Linked DNA regions of Cupriavidus necator. The protein of the gene in region 1 binds, or shares a complex with, the protein of each later gene. Links are inferred from orthologs where the notes say so. Each region holds a gene or a part of one and is shown on either strand. Other genes may lie near its edges. The genes, in order: trxA and trxB.

Region 1 (9,857 bases):
GGCGTTGACCCAGTCCAGCACTTCGGCACGGTTGCGCCGGGTGCGGTTGGTGCGCAGCACGGTGGCGCCGAACGTATCGCGCAGCATCTCGCCGGCCGCGCCGAACAGCCGTGCATCGGCGCGCCGGAAGCGGTAGATCGACTGCTTGGGATCGCCCACCAGGAACACCGTCGGGCGCTCGCCCAGGCCCGCATAGCCGGCCAGCCAGCCCTGCAGGATGCGCCACTGCAGCGGGTTGGTGTCCTGGAACTCGTCGAGCAGCAGATGGCGGTAACGCGCGTCCAGCCGCACCTGCAGGTACGTGGCGGTCTCTTCGTCCGACATCAGGCGCGCGGCCTGCCATTCCAGGTCGGCGAAGTCCATCGCGCGCTGCTCGTCCTTGTGCCGCTGGTAGCGCGTCAGCAAGGCATCGCCGATGCAGAACAGCGCGCGGTTGATCGCCAGCACCGCGGCTTCGCAACAACGCGCGCTGATGTCGTCAAGCATGGCGCAGATCGAGGCATGCTCGTCCAGCAACGCATCGACCATGCCTTCGCCGCCGGCGGCCTTGACCAGCGCCGCGGTGCGCCGCAGCGAACGCGGGCCGCCGGTGGTGGTGAAGAACGCGGCGCGCAACTGCGCGAACGCCCGTTCGGCGGGCTTGCCGGGCGCCGCGCCCGCTTCGCGCCACGCGGTGATCGCCATCAGCGCATCGGTGATGCGGGCGGCGTGGGTCTGCTCAGTCTTGCCGGCCGCGCCCAGGCGCAGCGCCAGCGACTCGCAGGCATCGCGCCAGCCTTCGTCGGACAGCGCCTGCAGCAGCACGTCGCCCCGGGCGTCTTCGCCCAGGCAGTCGGACAGCGCCTGCAGCGGGTCGCCGCCCTCCTGCATCGCCCACCATTCGCTGCGGGCATGGAACATCGCGTCCAGCAGCGCGCGTGCCTGGAAGTCGCCCACGGTATCGACCAGCGTTTCCCACGCGGCGCGCAAGTCGGTGTATTGCTCCGTGGCCAGCGCGCGCCAGACCGGGGCCCAAGCTTCGCGTTTCATGCGCAGCGCATCTTCGCGCAGCGCCGCGCCCGGCACGATGCCCGAGGCCAGCGGCGCGCCACGCAGCAGCGTGCCGAACCAGCCGTGGAAGGTATCGATGGCCATGCGCCCGGGCGCGGCCAGCACCTGCGCATGCAGGCGCCGCGCACGCGGCAGCGCCTCGCGCGCGGCGTCATGCGTCAGGCCGCGCTGCACCAGCGCTGCGACCACGTCTTCATCGCTGTCGCGCGACATCTGTGCCAGCACCTCCAGCAGGCGGTCGCGCATTTCTTCGGCGGCCTTGCGCGTGAAGGTGATGGCCAGGATCTCGTGCGGCGCGGCGCCGGCCAGCAGCAGGCGCACCAGCCGCGCCACCAGCAGCCAGGTCTTGCCGCTGCCGGCACAGGCCTCTACCACCACCGAGCGCGCGGGATCGCAGGCGGCGCGCGTGAACTCGGCCTCGGAAACGGGCTCGCCGTCGCGCTGGTAAGGCTGGACGTGGTGCGGATCGTGGGGCGTCATGATGTCAGCGCCGGCACGGCGGTGGATTCCCAGAAGCCCTTGCGGCACAGGCCGCGGGCGGTGCAATACAGGCAGGCGGAGGCATCGCCGAAGGCCGGCAGCCTGGCACCCTGGCGCAGGCGCATGACGTCGTCGCGCATCTGCCGTTCCAGCCAGATGACGGCGGCTTCAAAATCGGGCAGGCCGACTTCGCGCTGCGCCGCCGCTGCGCCCTCGCGCGCGCCTTCGAGCGATACCCAGCTGCCCGCTGCCGCATCGGCGCGCAGCAGGCCGTAGAACGGCAGCTGGCAGTCTTCCCCGACCTCGGCCAGCTTGCGCTTGAGGCGGGTGGCGCTCTGCGTCTTGTAGTCGAGCACGGCATGCGCCCCGCCCGGGCCCTGGTCAAGCCGGTCGATGCGCCCGGTCAGGCGCAGCGGCTGGCCGTCGGGCATCGGCAGGTCGATGCCGGCGTCGAGCTCGCCGCCGCGCCAGAACCAGCCCTCGGCCTCGCGCGCGGATTGCCAGGCGACATACGACGGCATCACCTCGCGCCAGCGCCGGTAGTAGGCAATGGCATTGCCGTCCTCGGCCATCAGCGCGCCGAACACGGCTTCGGAAATCTCGGCCAGGCGGGCCAGGCGCCGGTCTTCCGCCAGCGTCTCGCCACGCTCGCGGCGCGCCTGCAGGTCCTTGTGGTAGCGCAGCAGCACGTGGTGCAGGTGTTCGCCGATCTCGCGTTTCTCCAGCTCGTCGCTGACTGTCTCCAACCCGGCCAGGCCCAGCATGCGGCCGGCGAAGAACTGGTAGGGGCAGCGGCGCAGCATGTTGTAGGCCTGCGCGCTCCAGCGCACCGGCACCAGCGCGGGCTCCGCCGCCGGCGCCGGCATGCCCTGCGGATCGGCAAAGGTCTCGTGCGCCTGTGCTGCGGCGGAGGCTTCGATGCTGACGCCCGCGCGCGCGCAGCACGCCGCCAGGCGCTCGATCCAGCCCGACACATGATGCGGCTCGCCGCGGCTGCCGTAGCGTTGCCAGGTCAGCACCACGTCGTCGTTGTTCAGCAGCACCTCGGCCAGGTCGCGCGCCTGTTGCGCAAAGCGGGCCTCGCGGTCTTCCAGGTCCAGCTCGCGCCGCATCTGGTTGGAGAAGAACATCAGCTCGGCGGCGCTGGACGGCAGTTGCGCGTCATCGCAGCCAACGATCACCACGCCCTCGAAGCGGCGCATGCGCGCGCCGTTCAGCGGCAGGATGGTGATGCGCGCCGGGCCGCTGGCCGAGGGCTCCTTGTAGGCGACCGATTCCAGCAGCGCCGACAGCATCGCGCGGAACTCGCCCTGCGACAGCGTGGCATGGCCGCCGGTCTCGTCCAGCGGCAACTCCTGCAGCCGCGCCAGCGCATCGAGCAGCTGGCTGCCGGCATCGTCCGCGGCCAGCGCTGCGCGCATGCCGAGGCCGTCGAGCATGCCGTCGAGCCGTTCCAGCCAGGTTGCCAGCGGATGCTGCGCGAGGCCGCGCGGCCAGCGCGCCGCCTCGTCGGCGAGCACGGCGATGAGCGCGTGCGCGGCGTGGCGCGGCGCTTCGGCGGCACCCTCGTCTTCCGTGGCAGCTTGCTGCGCCGCGGTCGGTGCGTGGCCGAACAGCTGGCGCAGGCGCGCCCAGCCGCCGGTGATGCCCTCGCGCCGCACCTGGCGCTCCAGCAGCGCGATGGCCGCGCCGCGCCCGGCAACCTCCGGCAGGCAGAACGGGCTCTTGAGCAGGTCCAGCAGCGCGGCGGTGTCGCCGTCGCGCACCAACAGGTCGAACCAGCGCATCAGCGCGGCGGCCGCGCGCGTGGTGGAAAGCTTCCAGCCGGTCTCGTCGCGCACCGGTGCGCCGGCGCGCGCCAGCAGGGCACGGGCGCGCCGCGCCACCACGCGGTCGTGCGCGACCAGCGCCACCTGGCGGCGGCCTTCATTGAGCCACTGCACCAGCTGCGCGGCTGCCGCGGCGGCTTCATCCTCGAAGCGCGCGCTGCCGACCACGCGGATCGACGGACGCTGCGGCGGCAGCGCAGGCATGGCCGGCGCGGGGGCGACGGCTTCGGCATCATCGACGATCCTTGCTTCCGGCCATAGCGCCAGCAGGGTCTGGTACCAGTCGGCATCGCTCCCGCCCTGCCCGGTCCAGTCATAGCCGACCTGCAGCACCGGCACCAGCTCGGCGGCATCGCGCAGGAACGCGGCTTCAAGCGGCGTGGGCGGGGTCGGGGCAATCCAGATCACCGGGCCGCGCAGCTGCTGCGACAGCTCGCGCAAGGCGCGGCGCCGCGCCGGCAGCGGATCGTCCGGGCCGGACAGCGCCTGCCAGAATGCCAGCACGATGCGCGCCTCTTCGCCGAGGAAGCGCTCGGACAGATGCGAATAGGTCCGTTCCAGCGCGCCCTGCAGCAGGCCGGCGCGATCGTCGCCGTCGATCTCGTCATCGTCGCGGATGGCGGCGTCTTCGAGCCAGCGCGCGTTAAGCTCGTCGCAGATCGACAGCAGCGTCTGCGACAGGCCCCATGCGGCGGTCTCGTTCTGGGCGCCGAAGGCGCGGCGCAGCCAATCCTGCCCGCGCACCGCCTGCTGCACGGCCAGCAGGCGTGCGGCCGGGCTGCGCACCGGGGCGCCCTCGGGCGGCAGGTCGAGCAGCCAGTGGCCCAGCGTCAGCACGCGCGGCAGCAGCCGCGGGCTGCCCGACGCGCGCGCGGCGGCGTCCAGTGCCTGGCGCACGCCCGGGATCTGCGCCGCGGTGGGCACGACCACGTGCGCGCCCGCCTCCGGCGCGCCGCAGCGGTCGAGGAAATACCAGGCAGCGGTGGCCGCCTGGTCGAGGAAATCAGGGCCAGGGCGGAAACGTAGCGACGTCATGGGCGCGTGGGGCGCAGCCCGGAATGGCTGCGCGAACTGCGTCGGTCGGCGAAAGCGTCAGGATGCAACGGAAACAATACGGGCGCCGCCGGCCTGGGCGGCTGGCGGCAAGTGTGATGCAGGGCAGGCGGAACCGGCTCAGTCCGAACCGCCTTCCAGCCGGGCGCGGATTTCGCGCGCGGTCTCGAGCAGGCCCTCATAGCCGGAGCGCGCATGCTCGGGCAGGTCCGGGTCGCCCACCAGGGTACCGAGGGTCTCGATGATGCTGTAGACCAGGCCGCGTGCGGCACCGCTGGCGATGCTGTTGGTCTCCACGGCGCTGCTGATATGGTCCAGCGCATCGCTCAGGTGGTCCACGTCCGGCGCCTGGCCGGGCTCGGGCTGCGAAGGCTTGCGGGGATCGGTGTTCATGTCGATGACCTAGTCAGTGGCGCAGGATGCAAGATTGGTCCGCTGGCGCCGCCTGCGGACCGCTTTCTATTCTACGCGCACGCCACACTCAATCGGCACCGCGCGGCGCGCACAAGTGCATTCTATGACACACCCTCCCGCACGCCGCAAGCGATTACCCGAATCTCTCGGCGCCATAGAAAATAAGCATTTCAATGAATCCTCCGATTGCAGCAGAATCATTTCCGTGCCGGCGCGCTTTCGAGTGTTTGCCAGGCCGGTCTTGAAAATCGGCAAACTGGTAACATATCGGCAGCACCGGGCGCGGCAGCGGCCCCCACAGCCTGTTTGCGGGCTGCGGAGGCAGCCCGACGGGTCCGCGCAATCTCGTGTAAGGTAACGGTTCGGCCCTCCGAAGTCTCCAGCCTTCAACATAAACAGAGCGAAACCAGAGGTTTTCCGCCATGAGCGAACAAATCAAGTATGTGAGCGACGCCTCCTTCGATGCTGACGTCCTCCAGTCCGACAAACCCGTCCTGCTCGACTTCTGGGCGGAATGGTGCGGCCCCTGCAAGATGATCGCGCCGATCCTGGACGAAGTCGCCAAGGACTATGGCGACAAGCTGCAGATCGCCAAGATCAATGTCGATGAAAACCAGCAGGTGCCGGCCAAGTTCGGCATCCGCGGCATCCCGACGCTGATCCTGTTCAAGAACGGCGCGGTCGCGGCCCAGAAGGTCGGCGCGCTGTCCAAGTCGCAACTGACCGCCTTCCTCGACGGCAACCTGTAAGCTGCGCGCCGGGACCTGACCCACGGTCCCGGTTTTGTCACGATCCGACGTGCGTGCGCCACATCCTGGCGGCCCGGTCGGATTGTGCTAAGATGCCACCAACAACTCCCCGAGCGTTCGCTCATTTCCCCCCTTCCCTTTAGGTCTCGCCCGTCCGGGCCCATCTGTACCCCTCGTCTATGCACCTGACAGAACTCAAATCGCTTCACGTGTCTGCGCTTCTCGAAATGGCGGCTACGCTCGAGATCGACAACGCACAACGGATGCGCAAACAGGAACTGATGTTTGCGATCCTGAAGAAGCGCGCCAAGATGGGCGAAACCATCTTTGGAGACGGCACGCTGGAGGTGCTGCCCGACGGCTTCGGCTTCCTGCGCTCGCCCGAAACCTCGTATCTGGCCAGCACGGATGACATCTACATCAGTCCGTCCCAGATCCGCCGCTTCAACCTGCACACCGGCGATTCGATCGAGGGTGAAGTGCGTACGCCCAAGGACGGCGAACGCTACTTTGCACTGGTCAAGGTGGACAAGGTCAACGGGCAGCCGCCCGAAGCGGTCAAGAACCGCATCATGTTCGAGAACCTGACGCCGCTGCACCCGAACCGGCCGCTCACGCTCGAACGCGATATCAAGGCTGAAGAGAACATCACCGGCCGCATCATCGACATGATCGCGCCGATCGGCCGCGGCCAGCGTGCGCTGCTGGTGGCGTCGCCCAAGTCCGGCAAGACCGTGATGCTGCAGCACATCGCCCACGCGATTGCCAACAACCATCCGGAAGCGGACCTGTTCGTGCTGCTGATCGACGAGCGCCCGGAAGAAGTGACCGAGATGATGCGTTCGGTGCGCGGCGAAGTGGTTGCGTCGACCTTCGACGAACCGGCCATCCGCCACGTTCAGGTTGCCGAAATGGTGATCGAGAAGGCCAAGCGCCTGGTCGAACTGAAGCGCGACGTCGTGATCCTGCTGGACTCGATCACCCGTCTGGCGCGTGCCTACAACACCGTGGTGCCGGCCTCGGGCAAAGTGCTGACCGGTGGTGTGGACGCCAACGCGCTGCAGCGCCCGAAGCGCTTCTTCGGTGCCGCGCGCAACCTGGAAGAAGGCGGTTCGCTGACCATCATCGCCACCGCGCTGATCGAAACCGGCAGCCGCATGGACGACGTGATCTATGAAGAGTTCAAGGGCACCGGCAATATGGAAGTGCACCTGGAACGCCGCCTGGCCGAGAAGCGCGTCTACCCGTCGATCAACCTGAACAAGTCGGGCACGCGCCGCGAAGAGTTGCTGATCAAGCCGGAAATCCTGCAGAAGATCTGGATCCTGCGCAAGTTCATCTCCGACATGGATGAAGTGCAGGCGATGGAATTCATCATGGACAAGATGAAGGCCACGAAGAACAACGCCGAGTTTTTCGATATGATGCGCAGAGGCGGCTGAGCCCTTGCTGCAGCGTCAACGCAGCATCGCCGCAAGGCGGACAGGAAGGCGTGCCACGGCACGCCTTTTTTGTTGCCCGACCTTTTTTGTTGCCGGACCATTTCACAGCGCACCGCGCTACGCCCATGCTCGGCAAACTGACCTCATTCCTGCGCACCCGCTCGCGGGCCCGCAAGCTGGAGCACTACGCCATCCCCGATGCGCTGTGGGCGCGCACGGTCGCCACGCTGCCGTTCGTGCAGCGCTACGGCAGCGAAGACCTGGCGGCGCTGCGCGAACTGGCCACGCTGTTCATCGCCGACAAGGAATACTCCACCGCGCACGACCTGCCGCTGGCCGACGACATGGTGGCCAGCGTTGCCGTGCAGGCCTGCGTGCCGATCCTGAAGCTGGGGCTGCCTTGGTACCGGGGCTGGCACGGCATCGTGCTCTACCCGGGCGAGTTCATCATCCGCCGGACCGTGCAGGACGAGATCGGCCTAGTGCACGGCGTGGTCGAGGAAGCCAGCGGCGAGGCCTGGGAGCACGGGCCGGTGATCCTGTCCTGGCCCGACGTGCACACCCCCGGGGCCGGCATCGACAGCGACCACGAACTGCCGGCCGATACCTACAACGTGGTCATCCACGAGTTCGCCCACAAGCTGGACATGCTCGACGGCGAGCCCGACGGCGTGCCGCCCTTCTCGCGCGTGCTGCACCCGGACATAGACGCGGAAGCCTGGGCCGAGACCTTCCTGACCGAGTACGACCGCTTTGCCGAGTCCTGGGAGGCACGCGACGAGGCCGACTGGGAGCACCCGGAGCGGCTGCCGCCGGCGCTGCGCATCATCGACCCATATGGGACCGAGGCGCCGAGCGAGTTCTTTGCCGTGACGTCAGAGGCATTTTTTGTCGAGCCGACCGGGCTGGCGCGGCACTGGCCGGTTGTATACCAGTCGCTGGCCGCCTTCTATCGCCAGGACCCGGCCTCCATGTGATGCTTTTGCCATATTCATGCACAACACTTTCTGTGCCGCTCGTGGCGCAGCCTCTTCCCCAAGTATTTGTTTTTCTGCCATAATCCCGGTTTGCCCGTTACCGGCAAGTGGTTCGTTCGTCGCCGCGCCATGCACGCTCTCGCCCTCGGCGGAGAACAGCGGATTGCAACGGACTGGCTACCCAACCAGAAAGGACTCATCATGAAAGAAGGCATTCACCCGAATTACCGCGAAGTCGTGTTCCAGGACATGTCCAGCGACTTCAGCTTCATCACCCGCTCGACCATCCAGACCAAGGACAAGATCGTGAAGGACGGCAAGGAATACCCGCTGGCCAAGATCGAAGTCTCGTCGGAATCGCACCCGTTCTACACCGGCACCCAGAAGATCATGGACACGGCCGGCCGCGTGGAAAAGTTCCGCCAGAAGTTCGGCAACAAGCTGGGCAAGGCTGCGAAGTAAATCGCTTTCAGCGAACCCCGCTTCGCAAGGCCCGCGGACAGATGCTCCGGGGCCTGTGCGAAACAGCAAAGAGGCAGCATCGGCTGCCTCTTTGCTTTTGTGCCGGACCACGACCGGTACCGCCGCATTCATTGGATTTACCCCACACCCCGTGAGGCTTCCACGCCATGCCACGGCCCGCGCGGCCGCCGCATGCGCGATACTGTGGCCTTCGCGCCATTGCGCCACGGCCCGACCTGAGCATCGATGCGTCAAGCCAATACCTCCCCCGTCCAGTTGACCGCTGCCGCGACCGGCGCCCTGCCGCGCGCGCTGCTGCTGGCGATCTGCATCATCTATGGCCTGGTCGGCCTGTTCGGCCGCGACCCGTGGAAGAACGAGGACGCCGCCGGCTTTGGCGTGATGTGGCAGCTGGCCACCGGCAACCTGCACGACTGGCTGATGCCGAATATCGTCGGCCGCCCGTACAGCGAGGACGGCCCGCTGGTGTTCTGGATCGGCGCGCTGATGATCCGCGGCTTCGGCAGCTGGCTGGGCGCGGCCGACGCCGCGCGGCTGGCCACGGCGCTGTTCTTCTTCGCGACCTGCGCCTGCATCTGGTACACCACCTACCTGCTGGGCCGGCGCGACGAGGTCCAGCCATTTGCCTATGCCTTCGGCGGCCAGCCCAACGCGCGCGATTACGGCCGCACGCTGGCCGACGGCGCGCTGCTGATCTTCCTGGCCTGCGTGGGCCTGGCCATGCGCGGGCACGAGACCACGCCGCAGGTCGGCCAGGTCGCCTTTATCGCACTGGCCCTGTACGGCATGGTGCGCAGCCTCGACAAGCCCATCCAGGGCAGCCTGGTCTATGGTGCCGCGCTGGGCGGACTGGCGCTGGCCAGCGGGCCCCTGCTGCCGCTGGCGCTGCTGGGTGGCAGCGCGGTCTGCGCACTGGTGTGCAAGCCGCTGCCGTGGCGGCGCCTGGCCGCCATCGGCATTCCGCTGGCGCTGCTGATGGTGTCGGCGTGGCTGGCGGCCGCCTACTTCGGCGCGGCCGACCGCGACGAGGCGGTGACCTTCATCCGCGAATGGTCGCGCTATGACCGCCGCAGCTACGGCTCGCCCAATGTGGCGACCTTCGGCTTCAACGTGCGCAACCTGTTCCTGTACACGTGGCCGGTCTGGCCGATCGCGGGCTGGGCCTGGATCGCGTGGACCGGCATGCGCCGCGCCCCCCATGTGGCGGCGCCGCTGGCGCTGCTGCTGCCGGTGCTGGTGCTGCTGTTCCTGCAGCGCAGTGCCGGCGACGTGCAGTTCATCCTGCTGCTGCCGCCGATGGCCGTGCTGGCCGCATTCGCGCTGCCCACGCTGGCGCGCGGCGTGATCAACGCGATCGACTGGTTCGCGCTGCTGTTCTTC
Region 2 (10,093 bases), 2.3 Mb from region 1 along the record:
TCAAGGAGGTCCACGAGACCCTGGGCACCGCCTTCTACCTGGTGATCGGCCTGCACGCGATGGCGTCGCTGTTCCACCACTACATGCTGGGCGACAACACGCTGCGGCGGATGTGGCGCTGAGCGCCGGCTTGCGTGTTCAGGCGCGGGCGAACGGGTTGCGTTCGCTCAGTTCGTCCAGGTAGGCGTCGATGCCCTGGCGCTCGCGCTCAAGGAAGCGCTCGACGGCATCGGCAAAAGCGGGATGCGCCAGCCAGTGGGCCGAGCGCGTCGCCACCGGCAGGAAGCCGCGCGCCATCTTGTGTTCGCCCTGGGCGCCGCCTTCGAAGGTGCGTATGCCTTGCTCGATGCAGAATTCCAGCGGCTGGTAGTACGCGGTTTCGAAGTGCAGGCAGGCGTGGTACTCCAGTGCGCCCCAGTAGCGCCCGTAGAGCGTGCTGACTTCGGGCGTATCGTCATAGACCAGCAGCGAGCTGGCGATAGGCTGGCCCTCGCGCTCGGCGATCACCAGCAGCAGGTGCTGCGGCATGGCGGCGCCGATGCGCCGGAAGAAGTCCAGGTTCAGGTAGGGCGTGGAATGGTGCTCGCGGTAAGTCTGGCGATAGCACCGGTTGAAGAACTTCCACGCATCGTCGTCGATCTGCGCGCCACGCAGGCGCCGGAAGCCGATGCCGGCCTGCGCGACCTGGCGGCGCTCGGCGCGGATGTTCTTGCGCTTTTTCTGCGACAGCGTGGCCAGGAAGTCGTCAAAGCTGCCATAGCCGTCATTGGTCCAGTGGAACTGCACGCCGTGCCGCATCAGCATGCCGGCCTGCTGCATCAGCGCGGCCTCGGCCTCGTCGGGGAACAGGATGTGCAGCGACGACATCTGGCTTTCGGCGGCCAGCGCCAGCGCCATCTGCAGCAGCAGGCGGCGCGCATGGGCGTCTTCGGCCAGCAGCCGCGCGCCGCGCACCGGCGTGAAGGGAATTGCCGCCAGCCATTTGGGGTAGTACTCGAGCCCGTTGCGGGCATAGGCGTCGGCCCAGGCCCAGTCGAAGACATATTCGCCATAGGAATGCGCCTTGGCGTAAAGCGGCATGGCCGCGGCCAGCCGTTCCGGGCGGCCGTCCTTGGCCGGCGCCCACAACGTCAGGTAGCGCGGGTTCCACCCGGTCTCGGCGCAGGCGCTGCCGCTGGTGTGCAGGGCGTGCAGGAAGGCATGCTTCAGGAACGGCGTGGCGTCGGCGTGGTGCGCCACCAGGGCGTCCCAGGCGGCGGCATCGATCTCGCCCAGGTCGGAGATGATTTCGGTACGGTATTCCTGCGCAGGGTCGCCTGCCGACTTGCGCTTGTGCCGTGCCGGCTGGCGCTGGTCCTTGCCCTCGCCGGGCACGCATGATTCAGACTGCATTGCACCAGTTCCCGTCTGTGGATCGATCGAGTCTACCGGAAACGATGCGCCGTTGCTGCGCCGCACGGCAGGGGCGGGCGTCGTAAAATGGAGCATCCTCGTCACCAGTGCTTGCCGAGGCATCCCGGGATGCTTCAGGCGGCGGCATGGTCCGCATGGTTCGATAACCAAGGCCCGATATGAAGAACCCGTTTTTCAACCTGTATTCCCACGGCTTTGCGCGTGTCGCGGTGGGCGTGCCCGTCTGCCGGGTGGCCGACCCGGCCTTCAACGCCGCCGAGACCATTGCCCTGGCGGCGCAGGCGGCCCAGAAGGGCGCCGTGCTGGTTGCGTTCCCGGAGCTGGGCATCTCCGCCTACACCTGCGACGACCTGTTCCACCAGCGCGCGCTGCTGGACGCCTGCGAGGCGGCGCTGGCCACCATCGTCGAGGCCTCGCGCAAGCTGCCGGCGGCGCTGATCGTCGGCATGCCGCTGCGGGTCGAGCACCAGTTGTTCAACTGCGCCGTGGTGGTCGCGCGCGGGCGTATCCAGGGCGTGGTGCCCAAGTCCTACCTGCCGAACTACTGGGAGTTCTACGAGGCGCGCCAGTTCAGCGCCGCCGACAACGCCGCGGTCGAGTCGATCCGGCTGCTGGGCCAGGACGTGCCGTTCGGCGCCGGGCTGCTGTTCGATGTCGAAGACATCCCCGACTTCCGCTTCCACGCAGAAATCTGCGAAGACGTCTGGGTGCCGATCCCGCCGTCGTCGTTCGCGGCGCTGGCCGGGGCCACGGTGCTGGTCAACCTGTCGGCCTCGAATATCGTGGTCGGCAAGGCCGGGTACCGGCACCAGCTGGTCTCGCAGCAGTCGGCACGATGCCTGGCGGCCTACCTGTACACCTCGGCCGGCAAGGGCGAGTCTTCCACCGACCTGGCCTGGGACGGCCAGGCGCTGATCTGCGAGAACGGCGAGCTGCTGGCCGAATCCGAGCGCTTTGCCGATACCTCGCACCTGCTCTGCGCTGATATCGACGTCGAGCGGCTGTCGCGCGAGCGCATGCACCAGGTCACCTTCGGCCACTCGGTGCGCCGGCACAAGGCAGAAGTGGACAAGTTCCGCGTGGTGCGCTTCCCGCTCGACCTGACCCTGGAAAAGTCGCTGCCGCTGGCGCGCAACGTGGCGCGCTTCCCGTACGTGCCGGCCGATCCGCGCCAGCGCGACGAACGCTGCATGGAGGTCTACAACATCCAGGTGCAGGCGCTGGTGCAGCGCCTGTCGGCCAGCAAGATCAGCAAGGTGGTGATCGGCGTGTCGGGCGGGCTGGATTCCACCCACGCGCTGCTGGTCTGCGCCAAGGCGATGGACCGCCTGGGCCTGCCGCGCGCCAATATCCTGGCCTTCACCATGCCGGGCTTCGCCACCAGCGACCGCACGCTGCTGCAGGCGCGCCAGCTGATGCAGGTGGTGGGCTGCACCGCGACCGAGATCGATATCCGGCCGTCGTGCCTGGCCATGCTGAAGGACCTGGGCCACCCATACGCCGCCGGCGAGAAGGTCTACGACGTGACCTTCGAGAACGTGCAGGCCGGCGAGCGTACCAACCACCTGTTCCGGCTGGCCAATTTCCACCACGCCATCGTGATCGGCACCGGCGACCTGAGCGAACTGGCGCTGGGCTGGTGCACCTATGGCGTGGGCGACCACATGTCGCACTACAACGTCAATGCCAGCGTGCCCAAGACGCTGATCTCGCACCTGGTGCGCTGGGTGGCCGAGACCGGGCAGGTGGGCGAGGGCGGTTCCGACGTGCTGCTGGCCGTGCTCGACACCGACATCAGCCCCGAGCTGGTCCCGGGCGACAGCAACCACGGCCCCGAGCAGAAGACCGAGAGCACCATCGGCCCGTATGAGCTGCAGGACTTCAACCTCTACTACACGCTGCGTTTCGGCTTCACGCCGTCCAAGATCGCCTTCCTGGCGCTGCATGCCTGGGGCGACCGCGAGCGCGGCGTCTGGCCCAACGGCCCGCATGTGGTACGCAATCAGTACGGGCTGCCGGAGATCAAGCGCAACCTGGCGATCTTCCTGGACCGTTTCTTCCGCACCAGCCAGTTCAAGCGCTCATGCATCCCGAACGCGCCCAAGGTGGGCTCGGGCGGATCGCTGTCGCCGCGCGGTGACTGGCGCGCGCCGAGCGATTCAGAGTCGGTGGTGTGGTTGGCGGACCTGGAGAAGGTGCCGGACTGAGCGCAGCGCCGGTCGAGCTCCGGCTCTTGGGTGGCGGCTTGTGCACAGTTTCTCCAGTGGCTGTCCACAGGTTTATCCACAGGGCCGGGGCCTGCCCGGATGCGCGCTAGCCAACGCTGCGGCCGCGCTGGCTGTGGGGCAGGCGGAAATGCAAGCGGCCAAGGGCTGGTAAAATGCCACCCGGAGAGCGCCGCGACCGCGGCGATGCGCCGCCAGGCGCGTGAACAAACGATAAACAGGGGCCAGTCATGAAGCAGATTACCGCCATCATCAAACCGTTCAAGCTCGACGAGGTGCGTGAAGCCCTGGCCGACGTCGGCGTGACCGGTCTGACGGTGACCGAAGTGAAGGGATTTGGCCGCCAGAAAGGGCATACCGAGCTCTACCGTGGCGCCGAGTACGTGGTCGACTTCCTGCCCAAGATCAAGATCGAAGTGGTGGTGGCCGAGAACCAGCTGGACACCGTGCTGGACGCCATCGTCAAGGCCGCCCACACCGGCAAGATCGGCGACGGCAAGATCTTCGTCACCGAGATCGAGCGTGTGATCCGCATCCGCACCGGCGAGCAGGACGAAGCCGCGGTCTGAGCCTCGGGCCAGGATAGAGAAACGCCGCCTTGCAGGGCGGCGTTTTCATTGGTGGGTGCGGTTCAGCTGGGCAGCTTCCACCCGTAGCGCACCGACACCAGCCGCATGGCGATGATCGCCACTGCCCCGGTCAGCAGCGCCGCTTCCTGCTGCACCGCCAGCCAGGTCATGCCGACATAGATCCAGCAGCCGACAAAGGAGCAGGTGGCGTAGGGCGAGCGGTCGCGCAGGATCATCGGCACCTCGTTGCACAGCACGTCCCGCACCACGCCGCCGAACACGGCCGAGATGATGCCCATCATCACCGCCACGGTGGGCGTCATCTGCGCCACCAGCGCCAGCGAGGCGCCGGTCACCGAGAACAGCCCCAGCCCGATCGCGTCGGCCACGATCATGGCCCGGTCCGAGGCCACGCGGCTGACCACGCGCAGCACGAACGAGGCGCCGAACGACATCACGAAGATCAGCAGCACGTAGCCTTCGTGGTCGACCCAGTAGAACGGGCGCCGGTCCAGCAGCACGTCGCGCACGGTGCCGCCGCCAAAGGCGGTGGCAAAGGCCACCACGAAGGTGCCGACCACGTCCAGGCGCTGCTTGCGCGCGTCGACCACGCCCGAGACCGCGAAGGCGAGCACGCCGATCACCTCCATGATGTGGAGGATCAGGGGCAGCCGCCCCATCAGCAATTCAAGCGGAACGTGCATCCGTGGCGATGCGTCAGGTGCGCGGCTGGCGCAGCAGCACCATCAGCGCGCCGGCGCCGCCTTCGGCCTCGCGCGCCTGCACGAAGGCGAGCACTTCCTCCTTCTGCACCAGCCAGCTGCGCACCTTGCCCTTGAGCACTGGCAGCTTGTCGGGCGAGCCCAGGCCCTTGCCGTGGATCACGCGCACGCAGCGCACGCCGTTGCGCACCGAGCGGCGCAGGAACTCGGCCAGCGCCTCGCGCGCCTCGTCGCTGCGCAGGCCGTGCAGGTCGACCTTGTCCTGCGCCACCCATTCGCCGCGGCGCAGCTTGCGGATCACGTCCATGCCGATGCCGGGCCGGCGGAACGACAGGGTCTCGTCGGTTTCCAGCAGGCTTTCCACGTCGAAATCATCGGACAGCGAGGCCGCCAGCACGGCTTCGTCGTTGCGGCGCGACTGCACCGGCACCGGGGCGGGCTTGCTGGCGGGCAGGGGGGCGCGGTTGCGGTCGCGCAGCTGGCTGACCTGGCCCACGCTGGTGCGGAAGACGTCGGCCTCTTCACGGGCGCGCCGGGCGGCCTGCTCGGCGGCCACGCGCTCGGCTTCGCGGCGCTCGGTATCGGCCTTGAGGGTGTCGCGCAGCCTGGCAAGGTCGTTCAGGCCGAAACGTTGGGGCGGTCGGTCGGGTTTGCTGGCGCCGTGCGTCATTGAAAAATCTCCGGGGGCTCGGCGCAGATTATATCGACTGGCGGGGCGGCAGGAGATGCCGCAGGGGACGCGCCGGCGGGCCGTGGCGGCCCGGCCGGCGGAGGGGCGTGCTTACTTCAGGGCTTCAACAAAGCGCTGGGCGTCCAGCGCGGCCATGCAGCCCGTGCCGGCGCTGGTGATGGCCTGGCGGTAGACATGGTCCTGCACGTCGCCGGCGGCAAACACGCCCGGCACGCTGGTGGCGGTGGCGTCGCCCTGCAGGCCCGACTTGGTCACCAGGTAGCCGTTTTCCATGGCCAGCTGGCCTTCGAACAGGTCGGTGTTGGGCTTGTGGCCGATGGCGATGAACACGCCCGCCAGCTTCAGGTCCTCGGCCTGGCCGGTCTTGGTGCCGCGCACGCGGATGCCGGTCACGCCGGATTCATCGCCCAGCACCTCGTCCAGCACGCTGTCGTAGCGGATCACCACGCGGCCTTCCTTTTCACGCTGCAGCAGGCGGTCGACCAGGATAGGCTCGGCGCGGAAGCTGTCGCGGCGGTGGATCACGGTGACCTTGCTGGCGATATGCGACAGGTACAGCGCCTCTTCCACGGCGGTGTTGCCGCCACCGACCACGGCCACTTCCTGGTTCTTGTAGAAGAAGCCGTCGCAGGTGGCGCAGGCCGACACGCCGCGGCCCATGAAGGACTCTTCGGACGGCAGGCCCAGGTACTGCGCCGAGGCGCCGGTGGCGATGATCAGCGCGTCGCACGTATATTCACCGGCGTCGCCGATCAGGCGGAAGGGGCGGGCCGGCTGGCCGTTGTCGTCCACCAGCTTGGCGGTGTGGATGTGATCGAAGATGATTTCGGTCTTGAATTCCTCGGCGTGCGCCAGCAGGCGCTGCATCAGTTCAGGACCCTGGACGCCCTTGGCATCGCCCGGCCAGTTCTCGACGTCCGTGGTGGTCATCAGCTGGCCGCCCTGTGCCAGGCCGGTGATCAGCACCGGTTCCAGGTTGGCGCGGGCCGCGTAGACCGCGGCGGTATAGCCGGCGGGACCAGAACCGAGAATCAGCACTTTTGCGTGTTTTGCCATGATGCGTTCCTGTGGCCGGTGCGGCATGCTGCCCACCGGCATTGCTCGAAAGCGACATTATAAGAGGAGCCGCATTTGCTCACTGTTGCAAATTCCAATGAGTGCGATAGTCTCGGGCCACGTTAAAATGGCCGCCACGATGACCGTCAGTCACCTGGTGAGCAACCACTGACCGCTGCCGGCATCGGCCCGAAACGCATCCGGAATCACCTTACACGCGAGTCTTAACCAGGCATGGCCCGAGCTACCACGACCACCCGCACCGATCCCTCAGCCTTGCCATCCCGCATCGGCAAACTGCTGGGAGAGGTCCGCTGGTTCCTGCTGCTGGCCGTCACGCTGGGTTTCCTGTGCGTGCTGGCCAGCTACAGCAAGACCGATCCCGGCTGGTCGCATGCCAACCAGGTGGCCGATATCCACAACCTGGGCGGGCGCGTCGGCGCCTGGGTGGCCGACGTGCTGTTCTTCATCTTCGGCTTTTCCGCCTACTGGCTGGCGGTGCTGCTGGTGCGCCGCTGCTGGCGCGGCTGGCGCACGCTGACCGCCGAGCTGCCCGAGCGCGCGGACCCCGGCCTGCACCGCCAGGGCGTGACCGTCAGCTGGATCGGCTTTGGTCTGACCCTGTTCTCCAGCATGGGCCTGGAGGCGATCCGCATGTACCCGTTGCGCGCCGCGCTGCCGCGCGCGCCGGGCGGGGTGCTGGGCGATCTGCTGGGCGGCTGGCTGCAGGTGGCGCTGGGTTTCACCGGCGCGACCCTGCTGTTGTTGCTGCTGCTGGCGATCGGGCTGTCGCTGTTCTTCCATTTCTCCTGGCTGACCGTGGCCGAGCACGTCGGCGGCTTTGTCGAGACCCTGTTCCTGGGCTTCAAGGCCCGCCGCGAGAGCAAGCAGGACCGCATCATCGGCGAGGCCGCCAAGACCGAGCGCAAAGAAACCGTCGAGGTGCAGCGCGTGCGCATCGAAGAGGCGGCGCCGGTGCAGATCGTGCGCCCGCAGGCAGTGCCCAAGCATGAGCGCGTCGAGCGTGAGAAGCAGCAGCCGCTGTTTGCCGATATCCAGGACTCGGACCTGCCGCCGCTGTCGCTGCTGGACCCGATTCCGCCGCACCAGGAAACCGTCAGCGCCGAGACTCTGGAGTTCACCTCGCGCCTGATCGAAAAAAAGCTCAAGGACTTCGGCGTCGAGGTCAAGGTGGTGGCGGCCTACCCGGGCCCGGTCATCACGCGGTATGAGATCGAGCCGGCCACCGGCGTCAAGGGCAGCCAGGTGGTGAACCTGGCGCGCGACCTGGCGCGCTCGCTGTCGCTGGTGTCGATCCGCGTGGTCGAGACCATCCCGGGCAAGAACTACATGGGGCTGGAGCTGCCCAACCCGAAGCGCCAGACCGTGCGCCTGTCGGAAATCCTCGGCTCGCAGGTCTACAACGAGAGTTCGTCCAGCCTGACCATGGCGCTGGGCAAGGACATCGCCGGCAAGCCGATGGTGGCCGACCTGGCCCGCATGCCGCACTGCATGGTGGCCGGCACCACCGGCTCGGGCAAGTCGGTCGGCATCAACGCGATGATCCTGTCGCTGCTGTACAAGGCCAAGGCGGAAAGCGTACGCCTGATCCTGATCGACCCGAAGATGCTCGAAATGAGCGTCTACGAGGGCATCCCGCACCTGCTGTGCCCGGTGGTGACCGACATGCGCCAGGCCGGCAATGCCCTGAACTGGGCGGTCGGCGAGATGGAGCGCCGCTACAAGCTGATGAGCAAGCTGGGCGTGCGCAACCTGGCCGGCTACAACAAAAAGATCGACGAGGCCGCGGCCCGCGAAGAAAAGATCCCCAACCCGTTCAGCCTGACCCCGGACGCCCCGGAGCCGCTGGACCGGCTGCCCACCATCGTCATCGTCATCGACGAGCTGGCCGACCTGATGATGGTGGTCGGCAAGAAGGTGGAAGAGCTGATCGCCCGCATCGCGCAGAAGGCGCGCGCGGCCGGCCTGCACCTGGTGCTGGCCACGCAGCGTCCGTCGGTGGACGTGATCACCGGCCTGATCAAGGCCAATGTGCCGACCCGGATCGCGTTCCAGGTCAGCAGCAAGATCGACTCGCGCACCATCCTCGACCAGCAGGGCGCCGAAGCGCTGCTGGGCATGGGCGACATGCTCTACCTGGCGCCGGGCACCGGCCTGCCGGTGCGCGTGCACGGCGCCTTTGTCTCGGACGAGGAAGTCCACCGCGTGGTGGAAAAGCTCAAGGAATCCGGCGAAGCCAACTACATCGAGGGCATCCTCGAAGGCGGCCTGACCGATGACGCCGGCGGCGGCGACGGGTTTGGCGGCGGTGCCGGCATTGGCGGCGGCGGCGGCGAGGCCGATCCGCTGTACGACCAGGCGGTCGAGGTGGTGCTGAAGAACCGGCGCGCGTCAATCTCGCTGGTGCAGCGCCACCTGCGCATCGGCTACAACCGTGCCGCGCGGCTGCTGGAGGATATGGAGAAGGCAGGGCTGGTGTCGGCGATGTCGGGCAACGGCAATCGTGACATTCTGGCGCAGGGTGGCGGTGCGGCCGCGCGTGACGATGACTGAGCGCTGCCAGCGCTCCTCCCATGCGGCCTGTGATGTGTGCTAGCGGCGCTTGAGCAGCACGTCGAGCTTCGTGTTGATGGTTTCAAATTGCTTGTCGAAGCGCACTTCCAGGCGCTCGATGCGCGCATCGGCCGCATCGAGGCGATCCGTGAGGCGGCGGTCCATCTCGGTCATCCCGGTGGCGAGCGGCGCGGTGGCCTTGTCGACCTTGTCTTGCGTGGTCTCATTCAGCCATGTCATCACGGAAAAGACAACATCGCCGCAGATCAGGCGCGGTTCCCGCGGTGTCTGCCGTAATATCCGGTTACCCGCGAGCGCGGGCCGTGTGGAATCCTCCGGCTGCCGCCTGCTCTAAACAGACAAGTTGCCCGTGCAGCGGCCTACAGCGTTGGGCGCAGCACACGCGGCGACGCCCTCCATAACTACCAGGACCCGAACCATGCGCAACCGCATCATCGTGTCGGCCTGCGCCGCGCTGGCGATGTTTGCCATCCAGGCGCCGGCCCATGCCGCAGCCACTGACCAGTTGCAGAGCTTTGTCACCGGCGTGAAGAGCGCGCGCGGCGAATTCACGCAGCGCCAGGTCAAGGGGCAGGGCGCCAACGGCAAGGTGACCGGCACCTCCAGCGGCACCTTTGTGTTCTCGCGCCCGGGCAAGTTCACCTGGCGCTATACCAAGCCCTACGACCAGCTGCTGCAGGCCGACGGCCAGACCCTGTACATCTATGACAAGGACCTGAACCAGGTCACCGAGCGCAAGCTCGACGGCGCACTCGGCTCCAGCCCGGCGGCGATCCTGTTCGGCAGCAACGACCTGGAAAAGAACTTCGTGGTCAAGAACGG

Evidence for each region.
Region 2: the proteins of trxA (region 1) and trxB are in contact, whole or in part, in a crystal structure (PDB 1F6M), measured with the Escherichia coli proteins. The link is inferred for Cupriavidus necator from one-to-one orthologs.

Annotation. Positions count from the first base shown.
Region 1 is NZ_CP066018.1:2,954,017-2,963,873, reverse strand. What follows is about bases 4,202-6,911. They hold trxA (thioredoxin TrxA), read left to right. Parts: upstream 4,202-5,248; coding sequence 5,249-5,575; downstream 5,576-6,911. Other genes in these bases: rho (transcription termination factor Rho), read left to right, coding at 5,755-6,911; I6H87_RS13865 (hypothetical protein), read right to left, coding at 4,533-4,805; I6H87_RS13870 (PD-(D/E)XK nuclease family protein), read right to left, coding at 4,202-4,394. Outside these bases: I6H87_RS13875 (UvrD-helicase domain-containing protein), read right to left, coding at 1-1,530; more of I6H87_RS13870, read right to left, coding at 1,527-4,201; more of rho, read left to right, coding at 6,912-7,017; I6H87_RS13850 (M90 family metallopeptidase), read left to right, coding at 7,143-7,994; I6H87_RS13845 (type B 50S ribosomal protein L31), read left to right, coding at 8,196-8,456; I6H87_RS13840 (ArnT family glycosyltransferase), read left to right, coding at 8,703-9,857. UniProt on the Escherichia coli protein: Participates in various redox reactions through the reversible oxidation of its active center dithiol to a disulfide and catalyzes dithiol-disulfide exchange reactions.
Region 2 is NZ_CP066018.1:693,143-703,235, reverse strand. What follows is about bases 4,694-7,639. They hold trxB (thioredoxin-disulfide reductase), read right to left. Parts: upstream 6,677-7,639; coding sequence 5,711-6,676; downstream 4,694-5,710. Other genes in these bases: I6H87_RS03265 (DNA translocase FtsK), read left to right, coding at 6,911-7,639; I6H87_RS03275 (Smr/MutS family protein), read right to left, coding at 4,925-5,599; I6H87_RS03280 (trimeric intracellular cation channel family protein), read right to left, coding at 4,694-4,911. In the rest of the region: I6H87_RS03300 (cytochrome b), read left to right, coding at 1-122; I6H87_RS03295 (GNAT family N-acetyltransferase), read right to left, coding at 139-1,392; I6H87_RS03290 (NAD(+) synthase), read left to right, coding at 1,572-3,620; glnK (P-II family nitrogen regulator), read left to right, coding at 3,869-4,207; more of I6H87_RS03280, read right to left, coding at 4,270-4,693; more of I6H87_RS03265, read left to right, coding at 7,640-9,250; I6H87_RS03260 (hypothetical protein), read right to left, coding at 9,290-9,490; outer membrane lipoprotein chaperone LolA, read left to right, coding at 9,690-10,093.